2 regions of the Clostridium sp. JN-9 genome follow, and region 1 is predicted to be linked to the other one. Evidence: a T-box and tRNA genes for the amino acid it is inferred to sense, from the RefSeq annotation. Region 1 holds a T-box; the other holds one or more tRNA genes.
The links. The T-box of region 1 lies ahead of EQM05_RS03750 (valine--tRNA ligase). A T-box ahead of a tRNA ligase gene usually reads a tRNA of that ligase, here a tRNA-Val.

Region 2: it encodes a tRNA-Val, which carries the amino acid that the T-box ahead of EQM05_RS03750 (valine--tRNA ligase) is inferred to sense. The anticodon was not compared.

Annotation. Positions count from the first base shown of each region.
Region 1 is NZ_CP035280.1:777,758-781,472, forward strand. Features, by position in the region: gene kdpDN (KdpD-like non-kinase potassium sensor) at 1-183, shown strand, start outside; gene EQM05_RS03740 (four-helix bundle copper-binding protein) at 319-681, shown strand; gene EQM05_RS03745 (hypothetical protein) at 867-1,166, opposite strand; T-box leader at 1,408-1,668, shown strand; gene EQM05_RS03750 (valine--tRNA ligase) at 1,740-3,715, shown strand, end outside.
Region 2 is NZ_CP035280.1:2,934,109-2,937,823, forward strand. Features, by position in the region: gene EQM05_RS14055 (amino acid permease) at 1-1,239, opposite strand, end outside; tRNA gene EQM05_RS14060 (tRNA-Val) at 1,439-1,515, shown strand; gene EQM05_RS14065 (serine/threonine-protein kinase) at 1,678-2,820, opposite strand; gene EQM05_RS16300 (hypothetical protein) at 2,951-3,619, opposite strand.

The sequences.
Region 1 (3,715 bases):
GCTGCACGAGATCCCGCAGAGGCTATTATTGAATTTGCTAAAGAAAATGCCATAACTCAGGTAATAATAGGTCAGTCTGCCAGAACCAGGACACATGAAATTTTAAAGGGATCCATTGTGAGAAAAATAATGAGAGGCACAAAATATGTGGATGTTATGGTAGTTGCGGATCCAAGAACTTAAAGGTTATAATATAACATTGAAATTTTATAAAAAATGTCCTCACATCAGGGCATTTTTATTTATACAATGAATATTTTCTAAATGATGAGTAAAAGATAAATTTAAGTTTAATAACTTAAATTGGAGGAAAATAATATGAATACAACAATGGATCTTCTGCCCTTATCCCTTATGAAAAATGATAATCCCCATCAGATATGTATAGATGCATGTGTTAAATGTGTTCAGATATGCCAGGAGTGTTTTCATCTGTGCTTGTCAGAAAATGATGTTAAGGAAAGAACAAACTGTATTAAAACACTTCAGGACTGCTCTGAAATATGTACAGCAGCATATTGTTTTATGTCAAGGGTAAGCACAAGCATAAAGGAAGTCTGCAGCTTATGTGCTGAAATTTGTGAAAGATGTGCAACTGAATGTGATATGTTTCAGGATCAGCACTGCAAAACCTGTGCAGACACCTGCAGGCAATGTGCAAATGAATGCAGACTTATTTAAAAGAATAAAGATTAAAGATCAAAGAACAAAGATTAAAGAATGTTCTTTAATCTTTCCTGCTTTAGATATATGGCTCTTTTATTCAATAGTGTTGATAAAGTAACAAATTCCCGTTAGGGACAAGCTAATTAAATATATTTCAGCATTTCTCATATTTATATATGTATTTTCCATATTAATTTTACTTATGTTTCTATAAATTTAAGTTTTTCTGTTAGTTCAATATATTTTTGTTCATATTTTTTCCATTGTCTTAAACTACATAATGTTATAGGAATAAAAAGCAAAGTTATTTGACAAAAGGTTTTCACCAAAAATGTTTTATTTGTAAGGCGATTTATACCAAATGCTAAAAGTATAAAAAATATATAAAGTATTAGTACTACTAATGCAACAGTAAAATTATTAATCAATATATATAAAAGCTTACCTCTTTTTCTTTTAACTGACCACTCTTTTAAAAATTTATAATTTTTATTTTCCATAATAATAACGTTCATTCCTTTCGCTGTGCTTAGGGCACAAAGTTTTATTAAAGTGATTAATTTACAAAATCCTGTGAATAATATAGACAAGTATATTTTATATTATACATATTCAATTATGATATATATAATAACTTTATTACTTTCTCAATTAATGATCAGAAAAAAGCCTTGACTTTTTTAGATAATTTTTCTTGACAGTTTTTTTAATAAGGTTATAATATACTTAAAATGTAATAGTTGTGATGCTGAGAAGAAGAGGAGTAGAGGATGTAAATATTAAGAGAGGAAAGTTCTGTGGATGAAAAACTTTCTATATGTAAAGCCTTGAAGGTAGCTTTGGAGCATCTTTACAGAACCACGGCTGTGTGCTGTACAGTAAGTAAAGACGGTTTTCTTAACCGTTATTAATTAAGAGCCTGGTATGATAAACAATACGTAAACATGCATAGTTTATCTTAAAGCAGGAAAAAAGGTGGTACCGCGAGTTTTCGTCCTTTTATGGATGAAGGCTTTTTTTATTGGTAAAAATTATTATTTAAATATATAAACATATTTAGCGGGGTGTATAAAGTGGAAGATTCAAAAAATATCAGCAAAACATATGATCCAAAAGAATTCGAAGACAAAATATATGAATGGTGGCAGGAAAAAAAGTTATTTACACCTAAAGTGGATAAAAGTAAAAAGCCATACACAATTATGATGCCTCCTCCTAATATTACAGGAAAACTGCATTTAGGTCATGCACTGGATAATGCCATGCAGGATTTCTTAATAAGGGTAAAAAGAATGCAGGGATACAGCACTTTGTGGCTTCCAGGTGAGGATCATGCCAGCATTGCAACTGAGGTCAAGGTAGAAAATGAGCTTCTTAAAAAAGGACTTAAGAAAAAAGAAATGGGAAGGGAAGCTTTCCTTGAAAAAGTGTGGCAGTGGACTGATGAATACAGGGAAAGAATCAGAAAACAGCTTAAGAAAATGGGATGTTCCGCAGATTTTACAAGAGAAAGCTTTACTATGGATGAAAAGCTTGATAAAGCTGTTAAGACGGTGTTTGTAAAATTATATAATGAAGGGTTAATTTATCAGGGAAACAGATTAATAAACTGGTGTCCAAAATGTAAAACAGCATTGTCAGATGCTGAAATTGAATACAGTGAGCAGGAAGGGCACTTCTGGCATATTAAATATCCAGTAGTAGGAAGCGATGAATTCTTAGAGATAGCTACCACAAGGCCTGAAACCATGCTTGGAGATTCTGCAGTAGCAGTAAATCCAAGGGATTCAAGATATACTCATTTAGTTGGAAATAAATTAATACTTCCACTGGTTAACAGAGAAATACCAATAATAGCTGATGACTACGTGGACATGGAATTTGGAACAGGTGCAGTTAAAATAACTCCTGCTCATGATCCAAATGATTATCAGGTTGGAAAGAGACATAACCTTGATGAAATCATAATAATGAATGAGGATGGCACTATAAGACAGCCTGGTACAAAATATGACGGCCTGGACAGATATGAGGGGAGAAAATTAATTGTTTCAGACTTAGAAAAGCTTGGACTGCTGGTTAAAGTAAAAGAACACAGTCATAATGTAGGCTGTCACGACAGATGCGGTACAGTTGTGGAGCCAATGGTTTCAAAACAGTGGTTTGTAAAAATGGAAGGCCTTGCAAAGCCGGCTATTGAAGCTGTAAGAAACAAGGAAACAAAGTTTGTGCCTGAAAGATTTGATAAAATATATTTTAACTGGATGGAAAATATTCAGGACTGGTGTATTTCAAGACAGCTGTGGTGGGGACACAGAATACCTGTATGGTACTGTAAAGACTGCGGAAAGGTTATAGTTTCAGTAGATGCACCGAAGAAATGTGATGGCTGTGGAAGCAGTAATTTACAGCAGGATAAGGATGTACTTGATACCTGGTTCTCATCGGCACTGTGGCCATTTTCAACATTAGGCTGGCCTGATGAAACTGAGGACTTAAAATATTTTTATCCAACATCAACTTTGGTAACAGGCTATGATATTATATTCTTCTGGGTGGCCAGAATGATATTCTCAGGTATTCATAATATGGGAGAGGTACCTTTTGAAACTGTGCTGATTCATGGCATAGTAAGAGATTCTCAGGGCAGAAAAATGTCAAAATCTCTTGGTAATGGCGTGGATCCACTGGATGTAATTGATAAATATGGTGCTGATGCATTAAGATTTATGCTGATTACAGGTAATGCAGCAGGCAGTGATATAAGATTCTATGAGGAAAAGGTAGAATCAGCAAGAAATTTTGCAAACAAGATCTGGAATGCATCAAGGTTTGTACTAATGAACTTAGACAGAGATCTTATGGAAAAATATAAAAACTGCCATAATTACTCACTGGCAGATAAATGGATATTATCAAGAACAAATACTATAGTAGAAGAGGTTACTTCCAATATTGATAAATATGAACTGGGAATAGCTTCACAGAAGGTTTATGACTTTATGTGGGGAGAATTCTGTGACTGGTACATTGAACTTGTAAAGCCGGT
Region 2 (3,715 bases), 1.1 Mb from region 1:
TCCCGATCCATATATTGTCCATACAGCATAAGCAAATCCTAGCAGTGGAATAATGGATTTTTTTATAAACTTCCACACATTAACCTTGCCATCAATTTTAACCAGCAGAATAATCTCAGCTGCAGCTGTAGTTGCGTACATTGGTAAGTATGCCAATGTTGCTAAAAGTATCATAAAATTAAAGGCCGAAAGTAATGAATGACTATAGTTCATTGCTAGTAAAATATTTGCAAGTACTGCACTTATAATTAGTGATGCATATGGTGTATTATATTTTGGATGTACCAAAGCAAAAACTTCCGGAAATACTTTGTCCTTTCCAGCTGCATAAGACATACGTGCTGTAGCAAGAATCCAACCCACTGTTGTACCTAAAACGCTTATTACTGAGGCTACTAAAATTACATTTGAGACTCCCTTGCCAAGAAACTGCGAAAGAATATCCACTATTGGTGCTGAACTTTTTGCCAGCATATCCTGAGGCATTGCACCCATAGCAAAGAAATTAATTGCCATATACATTATAATTGCAATTGACATTCCCAATATAGTACTTATTCTTATATTTTTCTCCGGATTTTTAATTTCACCTGCTGCTACCGAAGCTGTTTCAAAACCGATAAATGCCCATAATGTTGAGGCTGCTGCTGCAGGTATAGTTTCAATACCCTTGTTTTTAGGAAACATATCCTTCACAAATGAAGGATTAAAATGTGCCGCTGCAACTGCGATAAAAAAAATAAATAATAATAATTCAAAAATAGTAATAACAGTTTGCGTTATTCCTGCTTTTTTTGCGCCCAGTATGTTTATTATTGTAAATATCCAGAGTATTGCGCTTGTATATAAAAATGCAACCAGATGGTTACTGTTTATTATTGGAATTAATGTGCCTGTATAACTTGCTATAGCCGTAATTATTGCAGCATTTCCTATCCATGAACCGTTCCAGTATAACCAGGCGTTTTCAAAGCCCATAAAATCACCAAATGCCAGTTTTGCATATTCATATGGTCCTCCTGTTTTAGGTATTTTTGATCCCAGATTGGCAAAAGAAAGTGCCAAAAGAATAGATCCTGCTCCTGTTAATAGCCAAGCCATCATAACAGGACCTGGACCAGCCTTTGATGCCAAAGTTGCAGGAAGCATAAATATACCTGATCCCATCATATTACCAACAACCAGCGCAGTTGCAATAACAATTCCTAATTCCTTTCTTAAATTAGCTTCATTTGACATTTATAAATTACGCCTCCTTAATTGAAATTATCACTTTATTAATTTACCATGATAAAGTATCATTGTCAACAATATTCGACAAAAGTTGTAAATTACTATTTTCCAAGTTAGTGTAAAGCAGCCCTAGGGAAATGAAATTTTCCAGTATAGGTTTGATTTTCATTTAAATTTGTGTATAATATAAATGTAAGATATATATGGGGAATTAACTCAGCTGGTTAGAGTGCCACCTTCACATGGTGGAAGTCGTAGGTTCAAGTCCTATATTCCCTACCAGACTTACTTTATCTTCTTTTTATGTAAAACGCTTGTCACTAATTTTCCTAAAAAATATCCACACACCTGCATTGATAATATGCTTGTGTGTGGGTATTTTATTTACTTTTAAAAATTCTATTAAAAAAACCAGGTCTGGATACCATAAATCCAAGCCTGGTTCTACTTTTTCTTCTTTCCCTTTTCCTTCCCTTTGTGCTGTTTTAAATATGGCTCCGAGGTATTAACCTGATTAGCTGCATTGTTGTCCTTGGTTATGCTGCTGTCATTATTTGTAGCTTTATCCTTTGAAGGCTGCTTTGTATCTTCTCCCTGCTGCACACTATTAATTGTATTATCAGTTTTTGGAGCATCTACAGTGGTATTGTCATTATATTTAGGCACATTGCCATAAAAGTGATACAGCATTGTTAAAACAATAGCCGTTAACATGGCAGATACAAGTATATTTCTTATTAAACCATGACTGTTTTTTTTAGCTTCTTGTTTTATGGAAGCTTCATTAATTACCACAGTCTTCTCAATATCTAAATTGTTTTGGCATTTTGCAATTTCATATTCTAATTCACTTATAGATTCATATCTTTCATTAATATTGCTTTTAACACATCTCTGTATTATTGATTTCAAATTATCATTTACATTATTATAATTTTCATCATTGAAGGGTTCTGTATCCTCCAATGCCGCCTTTCCATTAACCATATAATACATAACCATACCTATTCCAAATATATCCGTTTGTTTACAACTCCTGCCTGCACCTTTCTGTTCAGGTGCAGCATATCCAATTGACCCTAGTGCTGCAGTATCATTATATTTATTAGTTTTATCAATCTTTGAAATTCCAAAATCCACAAGCATAATATTTCCGCTGTGATTTATCATAATATTTGATGGCTTTAAATCTCTGTAAATAATGGAAGGGTTCATATTATGCAGATAACCGACAATATTACATATCTTTAATGTTATACTGCATATCTCTTCTGCTGCCAGTTTTTCTTTCTTTTGAACATATTCTTTTAATGTTTGTCCTTCTATGTAATCCTCAACCATGTATAAATTATCATCTTTATAAAATATATCTACAATCCTTGGAATACCCGGATAATTTAATTCTTTCAGAATATTAGGCTCAGTTAAAATATCTATATTAAAACCATTATCCTTTTTTATTTCTTTTATGGCCCACATATTTTCAAGGTTAATATTTTTACATAAATAAACTGTTCCCATGCCGCCTTTACCCAATATTTTTATTACTTCATATTTATTATCCAAAATATATCCTTTTTGCAGCATAATCCACCTCTATAAAAAACTTATACTAATTAATATACGTTTTTTATATACATATTCAGGGGGTTATTATATAGAAAAATATCCACATTAATACATAAAAATAATGCACAAATGTGGATATAAACAATTATCATAACTTCTGAACTGTCTTCATATATTTAACAATAAGCTTGTCCAAGTATTCACTTATGAGCAGCTTCTCCTTGTCATTTTCATCACTTTCAGATGTACAGCTTACTTCATTAAGGATATCCCTTATTTGATTTATGTTTTCCTTTAGCTCTGATAATTCAATATTCTTTATATAAAGCTGCAGTTTATTTTCATTAGATTCCCTAGATGATAATAAACCCTTCTTCACTTTCTCCTTGGATATTGCATTTTTATCACAATCCTCAACATATTTGTCATTTATTGCGGTAATTAAATTTTCTAAATTAGCCTTTCCCCTGCTATTTTGACTGGATATGCTATTATTTTCAGAGATAATCTTTATAATTTCTGCCACATAAATTTTATTTTCAAAATTAACAGGAGCAGCAGTAATTAAAAATACTTTCCCATCAGTGCTGTACTCTACCTTTGTAAAAGTATCATTATACTTATACGCTCTCATAGAAATGCAGTTTTTACAGAAGGAATCCTTTTTAAAAATATTGTAACACACAGCATCCTTGTGTTTTAAATTTTCTCCTTCTATAAATTTTACTTTTTTATTTATTGGGTCAACTACTCTTATCATATCGTACATATTTTTGAATATAGATAATCTTTCCTTAATGTCACTTATTATATCCATATTATTCACACCAATTCAATATATTTTTATACTTTGAGAAAAACTTTACATTTTTCCAAAGTAAAATGTAAAGTTTTTCATTGAAAGTATTAGGCT